Regions from separate parts of the Nonomuraea sp. NPDC050783 genome, predicted to be linked through region 3. Evidence: riboswitches for the same ligand, from Rfam matches in the RefSeq annotation. Region 3 holds a riboswitch; each other region holds the start of a gene.
What was found. A riboswitch is a leader RNA that binds a small molecule or an ion and turns the genes downstream of it on or off. The one in region 3 is predicted to bind thiamine pyrophosphate.

Region 1: another riboswitch for thiamine pyrophosphate. It lies ahead of AB0H75_RS39610 (TenA family protein); the one in region 3 lies ahead of AB0H75_RS47200 (cytosine permease).
Region 2: another riboswitch for thiamine pyrophosphate. It lies ahead of AB0H75_RS10125 (FAD-dependent oxidoreductase); the one in region 3 lies ahead of AB0H75_RS47200 (cytosine permease).

Annotation. Positions count from the first base shown of each region.
Region 1 is NZ_JBFAHK010000021.1:133,294-138,914, reverse strand. It holds gene AB0H75_RS39615 (carbon starvation CstA family protein) at 1-1,798, shown strand, start outside; gene AB0H75_RS39610 (TenA family protein) at 1,811-2,485, opposite strand; TPP riboswitch at 2,473-2,572, opposite strand; gene AB0H75_RS39605 (hypothetical protein) at 2,565-2,696, opposite strand; gene AB0H75_RS39600 (DNA polymerase domain-containing protein) at 2,731-3,687, shown strand; gene AB0H75_RS39595 (M28 family metallopeptidase) at 3,813-5,327, shown strand; gene AB0H75_RS39590 (hypothetical protein) at 5,475-5,621, opposite strand, start outside.
Region 2 is NZ_JBFAHK010000003.1:432,578-438,198, reverse strand. It holds gene AB0H75_RS10135 (thiazole synthase) at 16-771, opposite strand; gene thiS (sulfur carrier protein ThiS) at 764-964, opposite strand; gene AB0H75_RS10125 (FAD-dependent oxidoreductase) at 961-2,325, opposite strand; TPP riboswitch at 2,328-2,443, opposite strand; gene AB0H75_RS10120 (NAD(P)/FAD-dependent oxidoreductase) at 2,527-3,690, shown strand; gene AB0H75_RS10115 (Rv2175c family DNA-binding protein) at 3,721-4,098, shown strand; gene thiE (thiamine phosphate synthase) at 4,076-4,717, shown strand; gene AB0H75_RS10105 (polyprenyl synthetase family protein) at 4,897-5,621, opposite strand, start outside.
Region 3 is NZ_JBFAHK010000038.1:34,998-40,618, forward strand. It holds gene AB0H75_RS47190 (ATP-binding protein) at 76-1,944, opposite strand; gene AB0H75_RS47195 (methylated-DNA--[protein]-cysteine S-methyltransferase) at 2,034-2,606, shown strand; gene AB0H75_RS47200 (cytosine permease) at 2,572-3,909, opposite strand; TPP riboswitch at 3,899-4,012, opposite strand; gene AB0H75_RS47205 (rhodanese-like domain-containing protein) at 4,081-4,404, opposite strand; gene AB0H75_RS47210 (Fpg/Nei family DNA glycosylase) at 4,422-5,315, opposite strand; gene AB0H75_RS47215 (GPP34 family phosphoprotein) at 5,391-5,621, shown strand, end outside.

The DNA.
Region 1 (5,621 bases), on a different contig from region 3:
GGGCTACCTGCCCGGCACCATCTGGATCATCGCGGGCGTCATCTTCGCCGGGGCCGTCCAGGACATGGTGGTCCTGTTCTTCTCGATGCGCCGCAACGGCCGCAGCCTGGGTCAGATGGCCCGCGAGGAGATCGGGCCGGTCGGCGGGGCGGCGGCGCTCGTCGCGGTCTTCGCCATCATGATCATCCTGCTGGCCGTGCTGGCGCTCGTCGTGGTCAACGCGCTCGCGCGGTCGCCGTGGGGCGTCTTCTCGATCGCGATGACCATCCCGATCGCCCTGTTCATGGGCTTCTACCTGCGGGTGCTGCGGCCGGGCAGGGTCGTCGAGACGACCGTGATCGGGGTCGCGCTGCTCGTCCTGGCGATCGTGGCGGGCGGCTGGGTGCAGGCGTCGAGCTGGGCGCCGGCCTTCACGCTGAGCCCGTCGGCGCTGGCGCTGTGGCTCATCGCGTACGGGTTCGTGGCCGCGGTGCTGCCGGTGTGGATGTTGCTCGCGCCGCGCGACTACCTGTCCACGTTCATGAAGATCGGCACGATCGCGCTGATCGCGGTCGGCATCGCCGTCACGATGCCGCCGCTGCGCACCACGGCCTTCACCGACTTCGCCTTCAACGGCAAGGGGCCGGTCTTCGCGGGCTCGCTGTTCCCGTTCGTGTTCATCATCATCGCCTGCGGGGCGCTGTCCGGGTTCCACTCGCTGATCTCCTCCGGCACCACGCCCAAGATGATCCAGAAGGAGACGCAGGTCCGCATGATCGGGTACGGCTCCATGCTCATGGAGTCGTTCGTGGCCGTGATGGCGATCACCGCGGCCTGCGTGTTGTCGCCGGGCCTCTACTTCGCGATGAACGCCCCGGCCGGCGTGGTCGGCGCCACCGTCCAGTCGGCCTCCCAGGCGGTCGCGAACCTGGGCTTCACGATCACCCCCGAGCAGCTCCAGGCCGCGGCGGCGGCCGTGCAGGAGCAGACGCTGATCGCCCGCACCGGCGGCGCGCCGACGCTGGCCGTCGGCATCTCGCAGATCTTCAGCGGCTTCCTCGGCGGCACCGGGCTGCAGGCGTTCTGGTACCACTTCGCGATCATGTTCGAGGCGCTGTTCATCCTCACCACCGTGGACGCCGGCACCCGGGTGGGCCGGTTCATGCTCCAGGACACCGTCGGCAACCTGTGGAAGCCGATGGCCCGGGTGAGCTGGTGGCCGGGCCTGGTGGCCTCCAGCGCGGTGGTCGTGGCGGCCTGGGGCTACTTCCTCTACCAGGGCGTCAACGACCCGCTCGGCGGCATCAACCAGCTCTTCCCGCTGTTCGGCATCGCCAACCAGCTCCTCGCTGCGGTGGCGCTCACCGTGGCCACGACCCTGCTGATCAAGAGCGGGCGGCTCAGGTGGGCCTGGGTGACGGCGGTGCCGCTGGCCTGGGACGTCGCGGTCACGCTGACGGCGAGCTACCAGAAGGTCTTCTCGGCCGACCCGACGCTCGGCTTCTTCGCCCAGCGCGACCGCTACCAGACCGCCCTCGACCAGGGACGGCTGCTCGCGCCCGCCAAGTCCGCGGACGCGATGCGGCAGGTCGTCGTCAACTCCACCGTGGACGGCGTCCTGGCCGCGCTGTTCGCCGTCATGATCATCATCGTCATCCTGGACGCGGCCCGGGTGTGGACGAAGGCGATCAGGGCGGGCGCGCCGCTGCCGACCACGGAGGCGCCGTTCGAGGAGTCGAGGATCCTGGCGCCGTCCGGGCTCATCGCCACCCGCGCGGAGAAGGAGGCGATGGCCGCCAGGACCGCCGCGCCCGGCTGACCGGCGGGCGGATCAGGGCGCGAGCCAGCGGGCCGTCGGCCAGCCCTCGCGCCGCCACGCGCTGTCCCAGAACATCCACTCGTACGCCGCCGCCGTCCGGTAGGCCCGCTCCATCGCCTCCCGCGTGGCCGGGTCCGCCGCGGCGGCGAGCCGGTCGGCGATGGCCTTGGCCTGCTCGACCGAGGCCGCGAACTCCGGGTCCGAGTACGTGGAGATCCACTTGCCGTACGGGTGGCCGTCCAGGTCGCCCGCGCGCTTCAGCAGCGCCGTGCCCACGTCCTGGTAGATCCAGAAGCACGGCAGCACCGCCGCCACCAGCACGGGGTACGCCGCCGACAGCGCCGTGGCCTGGAGGAACGACGCGTAGGCCAGGCACGTCGGCGAGGTGGCGAGCCCGGCCGCGTCGGCGCCCAGCTCGGCCACGTAGCCGGCGTGCAGCAGGCGCTCGGCGGCCAGCGCGGTGTGCGCGCTGAGGGCGAAGAACGCCGCCTCCTCCGGGTCCGCGGCCCGCGCCGAGGCGGTGGCCAGGGCCTTGGAGAAGGACTCCAGGTAGCGGGCGTCCTGCACGATGTAGAACGCGAACCGGTCGGGGTCGAGGGTGCCGTCGCCGAGCGCGGCGTTGAACGGGTGCTCGTGGATGGCGGTCATCAGGTCGGCCGTGCGCAGCCACATGTCATCGCAGAACATGACGTCCCTTCGCTAGTGCGAGCTAGATCAGGTTCGACGGGTGTGATCTCAGCCCGGCTCGGCCGCCGGGCACCCCGCGTCAGTCGATCACTGTAACAGGGGCTCGGATCCGCGGCTCGGGCGGGAGCCCGGTCCAGCGCAGCCCGGCCGTCAGGAGGCCGTTCTCGCCGGTGGCCTCGCCGTGGCGGGTCGGATACAGGTAGCGGGTCATGATCTGTGCCGTTGTTCCCGATATCGTGGACGGGGTGACCGGCGATGAGACGCGCGAGGGCGTGACGCTGACCAATCTCGACCAGCCGCTGTTCGACGGGGCCGAGGCCACCAAGCGCGACCTGGTCGACTATCTCGACGCGGTGTCCGGGCGGCTCGTCCCGGCGCTGCGCGACCGGGCGCTCTCGGTCGTCCGGGTACGGCCGGGGCAGGAGCCGTTCATGCAGAAGAACCTGCCCAAGTACGCGCCCCCGTGGATCGAGCGCGTCTCGGTGTGGGCGGAGGCCTCGCACCGGCAGGTGACGTACGCGCTGGCCAACGACCGGCGCACGCTCATCTGGTTCGGCAACCAGCGGGCGGTGGAGTACCACCCCGCGCTGTACGCCGGCCACCACTTCACCCACCTGGTGCTGGACCTCGACCCGCCCGAGGGCACGGAGTCGTTCGGGCTGGCGGTGCGGGCGGCGTTCCTGGTGCGGCAGGCGCTGGAGGAGGCCGGGCTGGCGGGCGCGGTGAAGACCAGCGGGGCCAAGGGCGTGCACGTGTTCGTGCCGGTGGAGGCGGGCATCCCGGCCGAGGACCTGGCCGCCGCCACCCGCGCGCTGGGGGCCCGTGCCGAGCGGGCCGACCCGGCGCTGGCCACGACGGCGTTCATCAGGGAGGACCGCGCGGGCAAGGTCTTCATCGACTCGACCCGGGCGGGCGGCGCGACGGTCGTGGCCGCCTACAGCCCGCGCGTCCGGCCCGGGGCGCCGGTGTCCTTCCCGGTGTCCTGGGCGGACCTCGACCGGGTGGCGCCGCGCGACTTCACCATCAGGACGGTGCCCGCGCTGGTCGAGGAGGCGGATCCGTGGGCCGCCGCCATGCCGGCGCCGCAGGCCCTGCCCGCCGACCTCGTCGAGGAGGGGCACGCGATCCCGGTCGCCCGGGTGCAGGCCATGCACGAGGGCAAACGCCGGGCCCGCGCCCGCGCGCGCGGCAACGAGTCCTGAAATCTCAGAATTTGCGGGGTTAATGGGCCTTTTCAGCGTGTGAAGTGCGAGTTACGTTCGCGTTCGGCGCGGCTCGGGGGAAAACGCCCGCCTTCCCTGTCCCCGGCAAGCTGGGAGTTCGCCGCATGCGTATGCGCAGATACGCCCTCGCACTCGCCTTACCCGTCGCCCTGCTCACCACGGCCCTCGCCTCCGCCACCCCGGCGCAGGCGGGCGGCCTCGACGACGTCTTCGCCAAGCTGCTCGTCAAGCAGGTCAAGGGCACGAACGTCACCAAGCATCTGCAGGCCCTCCAGGACCTCGCCACCGCCAACGGCGGCACCCGCGCCGCCGGCACCCCCGGCTACGACGCCTCCCGCGACTACGTCGCCGGCAAGCTGCGCAGGGCCGGCTACAAGGTCACCGTCCAGCCCGTCAACTTCGTGGAGAGCTGGAGCGAGAACTCCCCGCCCGCGCTGTCGGTGCAGGGCGGCAAGACGTACGTGCCGAACGAGGACTTCTACACCTTCCAGCCCTCACCGTCCGGCGACGTGACCGCGCAGATCCAGGCCGTGGACCTGACCCTGCCGCCCACCCCGGCGCCCACCTCGACCAGCGGCTGCGAGGCGTCCGACTTCGCCGGGTTCGTCGCCGGGCGGATCGCGCTCGTCCAGCGCGGCACCTGCCCGTTCGCCACCAAGGTCCAGAACGCCCGCCTGGCCGGCGCGAGCGCCATCATCGTCTTCAACGAGGGCCAGCCCGGCCGGACGGACGCCTACCCGCTGAACATCGGCGGCCTGCAGAACCTCCCGATGGTGTTCGCCGACTTCGCGGTCGGCAACGAGCTGGCCGCCACCCCCGGCGCGACCGTGCACCTCACGATCGATGCCGACCTGGTGCTCGGCACCACCCACAACGTGATCGCCGAGTCCCGGCTCGGCGACCCGCGCAACGTCGTCATGGTCGGCGCCCACCTCGACAGCGTGCCCGCCGGGCCCGGCATCAACGACAACGGCTCGGGCAGCGCGGCCATCCTGGAGATCGCCCAGCAGATGGCGCTCTACCCGGTCAAGAACAAGGTCCGCTTCGCCTTCTGGGCCGGCGAGGAGATCGGCCTGCTCGGCTCCAACCAGTACGTCGCCTCGCTCTCGCAGGAGCAGCGCGACCGCATCCGCCTCTACCTGAACTTCGACATGATCGGCTCCCCGAACTACGCCTACAAGCTGTACGACGGGGACGACTCCGACGCCACCGGCTCCCCGGCGGGCCCGCCCGGGTCGGCGCAGATCGAGCAGCGGCTCGCCGCGTTCTACGCCTCCCGCGACCTGCCCACGGTCGGCACCGACTTCGACGGCCGCTCCGACTACGGGCCGTTCATCGCGACCGGCATCCCGTCCGGCGGCATCTTCACCGGCGCCGAGGGCATCAAGACGCCCGAGGAGGCCGCGCTGTTCGGCGGCACGGCGGGGGTCGCCTACGACGTCTGCTACCACCAGGCGTGCGACACGATCGCCAACATCAACCCGACGGCCCTGGACGTCGACTCCGACGCCATCGCCGACTCCGTCGCCCGCTACGCCTTCAACCTGAGCTCCATCCCGCCGAGGACGCCCGCCACCGCGGCCGCCCTGAAGACGGCGGCGGCGGACTCGGCACGCTGATCCGCGACCGCGACCGCGACCGTGACCGTGACCGTGACCGTGACCGCGGCCGTGACCGTGACCGCGACCGCGACCGCGGCCGTGACCGCGGGCCGGGCGGCGGGTGACGCCGCCCGGCCCGCGGTGGCCGCGGTCGCCCGGCCGGGGTCACCGCGCGGGGTCGAGCAGCCCGCGCGCGGGCGTGCCGTGGCGGAGCGCGGCCACGGCGGCCTCCGGGTCGTCGGCGAAGAAGGTGATCCGGGTGGCCTCGCCCCGCCGGCCGAGGGGGCGCGTGAACGCCACCGGCCCGGCCAG
Region 2 (5,621 bases), on a different contig from region 3:
GTCACGGCAGCGCGGTCACGGTGTCATGGGGGAGGACGCCTCGGCGTGGCGGCGGCGCGGGATGCGGCCCGCCTGGCGGGCCAGCCGCCCGGCCGTGACCGCCGCCTTCATGGCCGCGGCCATCAGGTCCGGCCGCTGCGCCCGGGTGACCGCGGTGGCCAGCAGCACCGCGTCGCAGCCCAGCTCCATCGCCAGCGCGGCGTCGCTGGCCGTGCCGATGCCCGCGTCGAGGATCACCGGCACCCCGGCGGCCTCCACGATCAGCTCGATGCTGTGCGGGTTGCGGATGCCGAGGCCCGACCCGATCGGCGCGCCCAGGGGCATCACGGCCGCGCAGCCGGCCTGCTCCAGCCGCCGGGCCAGCGCCGGGTCGTCGCCGATGTACGGCAGCACCACGAACCCGTCGGCCACCAGCCGCTCGGCCGCGTCGAACGTCTCGATCGGGTCCGGCAGCAGCGTCCGCTCGTCGGCGATGACCTCCAGCTTGACCCAGTTGGTGCCCAGCGCCTCGCGGGCCAGCCGGGCCGTCAGCACGGCATCGCCCGCGGTGAAGCAGCCGGCCGTGTTGGGCAGCACCTTGATGCCGCGCTCGCGCAGGACGTCCAGCACCGAGCCCCGCGCGTGCGGGTCGAGCCGCCGCATGGCGACCGTGGTCAGCTCGGTGCCGGAGGCCGCCAGCGCCTGGTCCAGCACCTCCAGGGAGGGGGCGCCGCCGGTGCCCATGATGAGCCGGGAGGAGAACTTCTCCCCGGCGATGATCAGATCATCCACCTTGCACCGCCGTCAGCACCTCCACGCGGTCGCTGTCGCGCAGCGCCGTGGTCTCCCAGGCGCCGCGCGTGACCACCTCGTCGTTCAGCGCCACGGCCACCCCGGTGGTCGCCGTGGTCAGGGTCCGCACGGCCTGCGCGACGGTCGTGCCGTCGGGGACCTCGTGCGCGGCCCCGTTGATCTGCACCTTCATGAGATCTCCCGAAATCTCGCCGGCGAGCACAGCGCCGCCAGCTCGCCCTCCTCGGCGCTCGTCTCCCCGGCGACCAGGGCCGCCGTGAGGGGCGCGAGCAGCACGCCTCCCCGGTGGTGGCCGGTGGCCAGGACGAGCCTCGCCGCGCCGTCCGGCCCAGTGAGTGAGCCAGTGAGTGAGCCAGTGAGCGGGCCGATGAGCGGCAGGTTGTCCGGCGTGCCGGGGCGCAGGCCCGCCACCACGTCGGCCAGCTCCAGCTCGGTCACGCCGGGCACCAGCTCCCTGGCGTCGCGCAGCAGCTCGTACAGGCCGCCGGCGGTCACCCGGGTGTCGAAGCCCAGCTCCTCCTGGGTCGCGCCGACCACCAGCTCGCCGTCGCCCCGGGGGACGAGGTAGACGGACGAGCCGTGGACGGTGCCGCGTACGCACCGGCTCAGCAGCGGCTGCGGCGAGCGCAGGCGCAGGATCTGCCCCTTGACCGGGCGCACCGGCACCCCGGCCAGCCCGGCGCTCCAGGCACCGGCCGCCAGCACCACCCGCCCGGCCCGCAGCTCGCCCGGCCCGCCCGCCGCGCCCCGGCCCGCCGCGCCTTGGCGCGCCGCGCCTTGGCGCGCCGCGCCTTGGCCCGTCACGCCTTGGCCCGTCACGCCTTGGTCTGCCGCGCCTTGGTCTGCCGCGTCCTGGCCCGCTGCGCCCCGGCCCGCCTCCAGGCGTACGCCGGTGACCACGCCGTTCTCCCGCAGCAGCTCGGTGGCGCGGGCGCGCACCAGCGGCACCCCCAGCCGCTCCAGCGCGGCCAGCAGCGCCGCCGTCACGCGGCGCGGATCCACCCAGGCGTCGCCCGAGGCCAGCAGCCCGCCGCGCACCGACGGCGCCAGCATCGGCTCCAGGCGGCGGCACTCGCGCCCGGTCAGCCGCTCGACCGGCAGCCCCAGCTTCTCCATGAACGCGGCCAGCTCGTCCAGCGCCGCGAGGTCGTCGGCGCCGAAGGCCACGTCGAGCGTGCCCTCCGCGCGCAGGTCCACGGTGTCGGCACCGGGCAGGCCCGCGTCGGCGGCCAGCTCGGCGGCGAAGGCCGGCCAGCGCCGCAGCGACGCCATGCCCAGCCGCAGCAGCGGCTCCTCGGTGTAGGTCACCTCGCTGACGGGCGCCAGCATCCCGGCCGCCGCGTGCGAGGCGCCTCCGGCGGGGTGCGGATCGACCACGGTGACCGGCCGCTCCGCCCGCGCCAGCCGCCACGCCACGGACAGCCCGACGATCCCGCCGCCGACGACCAGGACCGCGTCGGGGGGCACCTCCGCCGGCACGCCGGCGGGCACCTCCGCTGTGACATCCGCCGCGACATCCGCTGTGACATCCACCGGCACGTCCACTGGGCGCTCCCTTCGCCGGCATGATCCGGATCAGGTGTCTTGCGGTCGAAGGCCCGTCACAGCCTTCCTCTCAGCCCGGTGCGGCCGGACTCCCGCGCGTCTTACGCTCTCCAGCCTACGGCCTCGCCGCCATGCCCGGACACGCCCCCCTTGCACCCTCCGGCCCGGCCTCCGTCTATGGTCTTGCTCGTGGACCATGTCGTGGTGGTGGGAGCGGGCCTGGCGGGCGTGCGCACGGCCGAGGCGCTGCGCGCGCGGGGGTTCGGCGGCGAGATCACCCTGGTGGGGCGGGAGCGCCACCGCCCCTACGACCGCCCGCCGCTGACCAAGAGCGTGCTGCTCGGCGAGTCCGACACCACGTTCGTCGAGACGGACCTGGCCGCGCTGCGCGTCACGTTCCGCCCCGGCGTGTCCGCCGTCGCGCTGCGCTCAGGGGTCGTCGAGACCACCGAGGGCGAGCTGCGCCACGACGGCCTGGTCATCGCCACCGGGGCCGAGCCGGTCCGGTTGCCCGGCGACGGCCCGCAGTACGTCCTGCGCACCCTCGACGACGCCCACGAGCTGCGGGCCGCGCTCGTCCCCGGCGCCCGGGTCGCGATCATCGGGGCCGGCTGGATCGGCGCCGAGGTGGCCACCGCCGCCCGCCGCGCCGGCTGCGCGGTCACCGTGATCGAGGCCGGCCCCGCCCCGCTGGCCACCGCCGTCGGCGCGGAGATCGGCGCCCGCACCGAGCGCTGGTACGAGGGCATCGACCTGCGCCTGGAGACGATGGTCCACGCCGTCGAGGAGGGCGGCGTGGAGCTGGTCGGCGGCGAGTTCGTGGACGCGCACGTGGTCGTCGCCGGCATCGGCGTGCGCCCGGCCGTCGAGTGGCTGGCCGACGCCGACCTCGACCTGCACAACGGCGTCGTCGTGGACGAGCGCCTGCGTGCCTCCCTGCCCGGCACGGTCGCGGTCGGCGACTGCGCCGCCTGGTGGTCGCGCCGCTTCGGGACCAGGCTCCGGGTCGAGCACTGGGACACCGCGCTCAACGCCCCCGAGGTCGCCGCCGCGACCCTGCTCGGCGAGGACGCCGTCTACGACCCGGTGCCGTACTTCTGGTCGGAGCAGTTCGGGCACATGGTCCAGTACGCCGGCCACCACCCGGCGGGCGAGCGCCTGCTCTACCGCGGCGGCCCGGAGGGCAAGTGGTCGGCCGTCTGGCTGAAGGGCGACGGCACGATCGCCGCGGTGTTCGCCGTCGATCGCCCGCGGGATCTCGTCCAGGGCCGCCGGCTCATCGACGCGGGCTCCCGGCTGGACGCGGAACGCCTGGTAGATCCAGAAGTGCCCCTACGGGATTGTGTTGTTTGAGCAAGCACGCCATGTGGTAGTTGTGGTTCCGTGACGCTTTCTGTTGCGCAGATCGACCGGGAGACCGACCAACTCGTCAACGAGTGGCTCACGCTCCCCGAAGTGGCCCGGCGCCTCGACCTCTCGATCGGGCGGGCCAAGCAACTCCTCAAGGACCACAAGCTCCTCGGCGTGCGCCGGGAGGGCAGCGGTGCGCCGCAGGTGCCCGCGGTGTTCCTCGACGGGAAGGACGTGATGAAGGGCCTGCCCGGCACGCTGACCGTGCTGCAGGACGCCGGCTACGACGACGTCGAGTCCCTGCGCTGGCTCTTCACCCCCGACGACTCCCTGCCCGGCTCGCCCATCGAGGCGATCAGGGCCGGCCGTCACACGGAGGTCAAGCGGCGTGCCCAAGCCCTCGCTTTCTGAGGCCCGCCTCTATCTCTGCACCGACGGCCGCCGCGACCGCGGCGACCTGGCGCAGTTCCTCGACACGGTGCTGGCAGGCGGCGTGGACATCATCCAGCTGCGGGAGAAGGGCCTGGAGGCACGCGACGAACTCGCCCTCCTGGAGGTCTTCCGCGACGCCTGCGACCGGCACGGCAAGCTGCTGGCGGTCAACGACCGGGCGGACATCGCCTACGCCGCCCGTCCCGACGTGCTCCACCTGGGGCAGGACGACCTTCCCTTGACGGTCGCGCGAGAGATACTCGGCGACGACATCGTCATCGGACGGTCCACCCACTCCGCCGCCGAGGCGTCCGCCGCGGCCGTGGAGGAGGGCGTCGACTACTTCTGCTGCGGGCCCGTCTGGCCCACGCCCACCAAGCCCGGCCGCCCCGCGCCCGGCCCGTCGCTGCTGCGGCACGCGGCGTCGCTGGACACCTCGCGGCCGTGGTTCGGGATCGGCGGCATCGACCTCGCCAACCTGGACGAGGTCCTGTCGTACGGCGTGCGCCGGGTCGTGGTCGTGCGGGCGATCACCGACGCCGACGACCCCGGCGCGGCGGCGGCCGAGTTCGCCAAGCGCCTGGCCGCAGCGGCCTGACCCGTCACCCGACCACCGACGCCGCCCTCCCCGCACGGGGGAGGGCGGCGTCGTCGCGCCGGGGGCCGTCGGGCCGCGCGGTCGGGCCCGGCGCGGTCGGGCCACACGCGGTCAGGCCCGGCGCCGTTGGATCGGGAGCCGCCGGATCGGGAGCCGTCGGATCGGGAGCCGCCGGGTCGTCAGGTGCTGCGGGAGGTGGCGGCGACCGCCAGCTCCTTCAGCGCCGCGCGGGCCTCCTCGGTGACCGGAGCCCGGTCCAGCGCGGACAGCGCCTCGCCCAGGTAGTCGCCGATCAGACGCTCGCACTCGTCCAGCGCGCCCGTGCCCTCGATGACGCGGCGCAGCGTGGCCACCCCGCCCTCGTCCAGCCCGGGGTCGCCGAGCAGCCGCCGCACGGTCGCGGCGTCACCGGGGGAGGCGGCGGCCAGCGTGCGGGCCACCAGCATGGTGCGCTTGCCCTCGCGCAGGTCGTCGCCGGCGGGCTTGCCGGTCTGCGCCGGGTCGCCGAAGACGCCCAGGATGTCGTCGCGCAGCTGGAAGGCGATGCCGACCGCCTGGCCGTAGCCGGTGCACAGCTCGTCCATCCAGGGGGTGAGCTTGCGCGCGGCCAGCGCCAGGCCGAGCCGCAGCGGCTGCTCCACCGAGTACTTGCCGCTCTTGAACAGCGCCACCCGCAGCGCCGACTCGAAGGTGTTCTCCCCGTGCGCCTGCTCCAGCAGGTCGAGGTACTGGCCGCACATCAGCTCGGTGCGCATGTGGTCGTGCACCGGCTGGGCCGCCTCCAGCGACTCGCGCGGCAGGCCGCTGGTGCGCCACATCTCGCCCGACCAGATCAGCAGCAGGTTGCCCAGCAGGATCGCCGCGCCCTCGCCGAACTGCTCGGCCGAGCCGTGCCAGCCGGCCT
Region 3 (5,621 bases):
TCAATCCCAGAAACCGCATCTCGATCACAGCTTGTACACATTGGACGATAGGTCAGCTCAACCGTGACCACCCCGTTACCGCATCGGTGTGTCGGATCCGATAGGGCCGGCGCCTCTCAGGACCAGCCGCATTCTGGTGCCCCCTCCAGGGCGCGGATGCGCGCTCACGTCTCCCCCTTGTGCCCTCGCCAGGCTGCGGACGATGTAGAGCCCGAGCCCCACTCCACCAAACCTCCTCCGGTCGCCGCTGTCCACCTGGACGAACCGTTCGAAGATCCGCTCCCGGTCGGCGGCGGCGATGCCGACGCCTTCGTCGTCCACCACGACGACCACGTTGTCGTCCTCCGGCCACGCCTCCACGCTGATCAGCCCGCCCTTCGGCGAGTACTTGAAGGCGTTCTCCAGGAGCTGGCCCAGCACGATGTCCGTGGCCAGCGCGTCGCCCAGCACGTACGGCAGCCCGTCGCCGATCGCGACCTCCACCCGGTGCCGGTCCGACAGGGCGGGCAGCCCCAGCGTGGCCGCGTGGATGCGCTCGGCCAGGTCGAACTCCTCGATGCTCACCTTGAGCTCGTCCGCGCCGGCCCGCGCGCCGAGCAGCAGGTGGTCCATGAGCTGCCCGAGGGACCTGGACCGCTCGGCGATGGTGTGCACGGCCGCGCGGCGTTCGAGATCGCTCAGCTTGTCCCAGCGCGCGTCCAGCGTCGAGGCGAACCCCCGCACGATCGTGATCGGGGTGCGCAGCTCGTGGCTGGTGGTGGCGAGGAAGAGGTCCTTGGCCTCCTCCAGCTCCTTGGCCCTGGTGACGTCGCGGAAGTCGACCACGGTCTCGCCGGTCTCCTCGATCCGCGCGCTCACCACGTCCAGCCACCGCCCGGTCTCCAGCTGGAAGGTGAGCTTCCCCCCGGGCTCGGGCAGGGGGAACGGCGGGGGCCCGCCGAGCACGGCCGGCGCGGGGATCGCGGTGATCTCGGCGGCGGCCGGGTTCCAGCGCACGACGTGCCCGGCCTCGTCGAGCACGGCGATGCCGTCGGCGCTGGCGTCGAAGACGGCCCGCTCGTGGGCCCGCTGCCGCACCGCCTCCTGGTAGGCGACGGCGTTGCCGACCGCGATGCCCGCGTGCCCGGCCAGCAGCTCCAGCAGCTCCAGCTCCAGGTGCCCGGGCGCGCGCCGGGCGAACAGAGCGTAGAGCGCGCCGTACGGCCGCCCGCCGACCGCGGCCAGGCCGAGCGCGATCGTGTGCAGCCCGTCCAGCCGGGCCCACACCAGGTCGTCGAGGCCGCTCGACTCCAGCAGCACGGTCTTGCCGGTGCGTAAGAGCCGGTCCACCAGGCTCGTACGCAGGTCCGCGGTGGTGCCGCGGATGGCGCCGGGAAGCTGGTAGGTGCTCACCAGCCGCAGCCGGTCGCGCTCGATGAGCACGAACCCGCCCGCGTCCGCCCCGGTCAGCTCGGTCAGGCTGGCCGAGATCCGGTCGAGCACGGCCGACAGCTCCAGGTCGGAGTTGATGTCGCCGACCACGTCGGTGAGCCGGCGCACCAGCCGGGCCCGGCGGGCCATGCGGCTCCTGGCCACCTTGTCGGTCCTGGCCAGGTGATGGACGCACACGTAGCCGGCCACGGCGCTGCCGAGCCGCAGCGCGCTGATGTCCACCCGCACGTCGAGCAGGCCGCCGTCGCTGCGCAGGCGCTTGGTGCGCACCGACACCTGGCCGCCGGTGCGTACGCGTTCGAGCACCGCGTTGTGCTCGGCGGTCAGCTCCGGCGGGACGATCGGCGCCCGGCGCCCCAGCATCTCGGCCGCGGTCCAGCCGAAGAGCCGCTCGGCGGCCTCGTTCCAGACCAGCACGCTCTGGTCCCTGTCGACCACCACGACGGCGTTGGGCGAGCTGGAGAGCACCGCGCGGGCGATCTCGTCGTCACTACCGGCCCATTGATCCCCCACTCCTCCATAGTGCACGTGGCGCGGTGAGCGCGCCGGGCGATCCGTCCGATACGCTGCGGTCACGAAGATTCCCAGGAGGAGCTGAGGTCATGACGAGCGGCGATCTGGACGCCCTGCTGCGTGTGACCTCCAGCACGTACCGGGGGGAGAGCCCTCCCGACGTCGCGTTCGGCACGTACGACGGCGCCGTGGGCCGGCTGGTGCTGGCGGTGACCGCCAAGGGCACCGTGGCCTGCTCCTTCGAGCCGGAGCACAACGTCTTCGAGCTGATCAGCCGCAACGTCGGCCGCTTCATCGGCCCCGACCCGCGCCGCCTCGACCCGGTGCGCCGCGAGCTGGACGCCTACTTCTCCGGGCGGCTGCGGGCCTTCGCCACGCCGGTCGACCTGGCACTGGCCACGCCGTTCGCCCGCACGGTGCTGCAGAAGACCCTGGCGGTCCCCTACGGCACCACCACGACGCTGGAGCGCATCGGCGAGAGCATCGGCCGGCCGCGCGCGCTGCGGGCGATCGGCAACGCGCTGGCCTCCAACCCCGTCTGCGTGATCGTGCCCTGCCACCGGGTGGTGCGCGAGGACGGCGGTCTCGGCGACTACGCGGGCGGCGTGGCCGCCAAGCAGCACCTGCTCAACGTCGAACGGCGCGCCACGACCGGCCCGTGAGCAGCCCGACGGCCAGCGTCACCAGCGCCGCCACCAGGGCCGCGCCGAGGGCGCCGTTCATCCACGGCTGGCGGGCGAAGCCGATCGCGGCGCGCGTGCCGGCCCAGAACGCGTCCCACGCCGGCAGCGTGGGCGTCGAGGTGGTCAGCCAGTAGGCGGCGAAGCCGAGGGCCCACGGCACCAGCATGTTCCAGCGCGAGGGGGCGCTCTCGCTGGTGTCCCAGGAGCGGGCGAACAGGAAGTAGTCCACGGCCAGCACCGCGAACATCGGCACGAAGACCGCGCCGATCACGCCGAGGAACGCGCCGTAGGAGGTCACGTCCACGACCAGGGCGATCGCGGTGATCAGCAGGCCGATCGCGCCGGAGAGGACGCGCCGGTCCACGCGCGGCATGAGGTTCTGCAGGGACACGGTCGTGGAGTAGACGTTCGCGAACGACTGGTCGCTCTCGCGCAGCACCAGGATGCCGAAGAACAGCGCCCCGGCCGGCACCGCCACGAACGGGGCGAACACCGCCGTGCTGTCGGCCGTCACCGCCGCCGAGCCGGCGATGGCGACCGCGTACACGCCCAGCCCGAGGCAGGCGACCTGGGCCAGCGTGTAGCCGCCGACGACGCCGGTGAACGCGGCGCGGCCGGAGCGGGAGTGCCGGGCGAAGTCGGCGGCCATCGGCACCCAGGAGACCGACAGCGCGATCACGTAGTCCACGGCGGCCGGGAACGCGGTCCAGGTGCCGCCGCCGTGCGTGGGGGCCTCGTTCAGAAAGAACCAGGCGAACCAGATCATCGACAGGATCACGCCGGCCGTGACGTAGCGGCGCAGCAGCCGGATCGCGCCGAGCGGCCAGATGGTCAGCACGGTGGTGAGCACCCCGGCGACGAGCACCCACACCTGGTAGGGGATGCCGCCGAAGATCGCGGTCGCGGCCTTGGCGATCACCCACAGCTCGAACGCGCCCCAGCCGAGCATCTGGACGACGTTCAGCACCGTGGGGACGTAGGAGATCTTCGCGCCGAACAGCCCGCGCAGCAGCACCATCGCCGGCTGCCCGGTGCGGGTGCCGGGAACGGCCGACAGCCCCACCATGGCGGTGCCGACGAGGCTGCCGACCAGCGCCGCCATGAGGGCGGCCGCCAGGCTGAGCGGGGCGTTGCCGAGGGGGTCGAGCAGGAACAGCGCCCCGGAGAAGCCGAGGAGGCTGACCCCGAGGTTGGCCCAGAGGGCACCCTGGTCGAGGACGCCCAGCGTCTTCGGCGGGGCCCCTTCGAGGGTCAGCGGCACTTCGTCGGCGACACGCGCCATCGCACACTCCCTACGCCGGCATTACCCGGACAGGTTCAGGCGGTCGGCAGCAGCGGTATCTGCCCTCTCAGCCTGGTTGCCCCAAGCTCCCGCGACGATCTGCAGTTGGTGCCCCCATGATGCCTCACCCGGCGCCGCGAGCGCCATATGGGGCATTCGCGCCCGGAGGGCTCACGCCACGAAGGGCTCCTGGCCGGTCTCGCTGACCATGGGACGGTGCGCGGCCTGCCACGACTGCATGCCGCCGCCGACGTTGACGGCCTCGCGTCCGAGCTGGTTGAGCCAGGCCGCGACCTGCAACGAGCGCCCGCCGACCCGGCAGACGACGTAGACCGGGCGGTCGGCGGGGATCTCCTCGACGCGCCCCTGGATCTGGGTCATCGGGATGTGCACGGCGTCCGGCGCGTGGCCCGCCAGCCATTCGTCCTGCTCGCGGACGTCGAGCAGGTAGGCGTCGTCGGGCACGGCGGTGGCCTCGATCTCGGGAACGGTCATGCCTCCATTGTCCCCGGCTACTTGAGCAGCTTGGACAGGCGGCGGTCGGCCAGCGGCTTGCCGCCCGTCTGGCAGGTGGGGCAGTACTGGAGCGAGGAGTCGGCGAACGACACCTCGCGGATGGTGTCGCCGCACACGTCGCAGGGCTGGCCGGTGCGGTTGTGCACCCGCAGCCCCGACTTCTTCTCCGCCTTGAGGTCCTTGGCCGCCAGGCCGTGCGCCCGCTCGACGGCCTCGGCCAGCGTGGTGACGATGGCCTCGTGCAGGTCGGCGATCTGGGCGTCGGTCAGGGTCGAAGCGATCTTGAACGGGGACATCCTGGCGGCGTGCAGCACCTCGTCGGAGTAGGCGTTGCCGATGCCGGCGATCACCTTCTGGTCGCGCAGCAGGCCCTTGATCTGGGTGCGGTTGCCGCCGATGATGCGCTTGAGCGCCTCGACGGTGAAGGACGGGTCGAGGGGGTCGGGGCCGAGGGCGGCGATGCCGGGCACCTCGTCCGGATTTTTCGTGACATAGACGGCCAGCCGCTTCTGCGTCCCCGCCTCCGTCAGCTCGAACCCCGGCGCCCTGCCCGCACCGCCGGGCCCGTCGTCGTCCGGCGCGAACCGCACCCGCACCGCCAGCGGGCCCTTCCCCGGCCGGACCGGCCTGGCGCCCGACAGGTCCTCGCGCCAGCGCAGCCACCCCGCCCGGGCCAGGTGGATGACCAGGTGCAGCCCGTCGCAGTCGAGGTCGAGGAACTTGCCGTGCCTGGCCACCCCGGTGACCGTCAGGCCGCCGAGCGCGCTGACCGGCGGATCGAACGTCTTGAGCACCTGGATGCCGACCACGTCGACAGCCATGATCGATCGGCCCACCGCCCGCTCGCGCAGGAAGTGAGCCAGGGACTCCACCTCGGGAAGCTCCGGCATGCCCCCAGGGTACGGCGCCGAGCACGGCGCGCGACGCCACCGGAACGGCCGCGGCCGGGCGGCTAGTGTCGAGGCATGACGAAGGTGACGATCGCCGAAGAGCTCCTCCTGCTGGCCCACGGCGAGGACGACGGCAAGCAGCTCATCAGCGCCACCCAGCTCGACCCCGCCCTGGGCGGCGCGCTCCTGGCCGAGCTCGCCGTCGAGGGCCGCGTGGAGCTGTCGGACAAGAAGCTCGTGCTCACCAGCTCCGCGCCGCTCGGCGACGACGAGCTGGACGCCACGCTCACCCGCATCGCCGAGGAC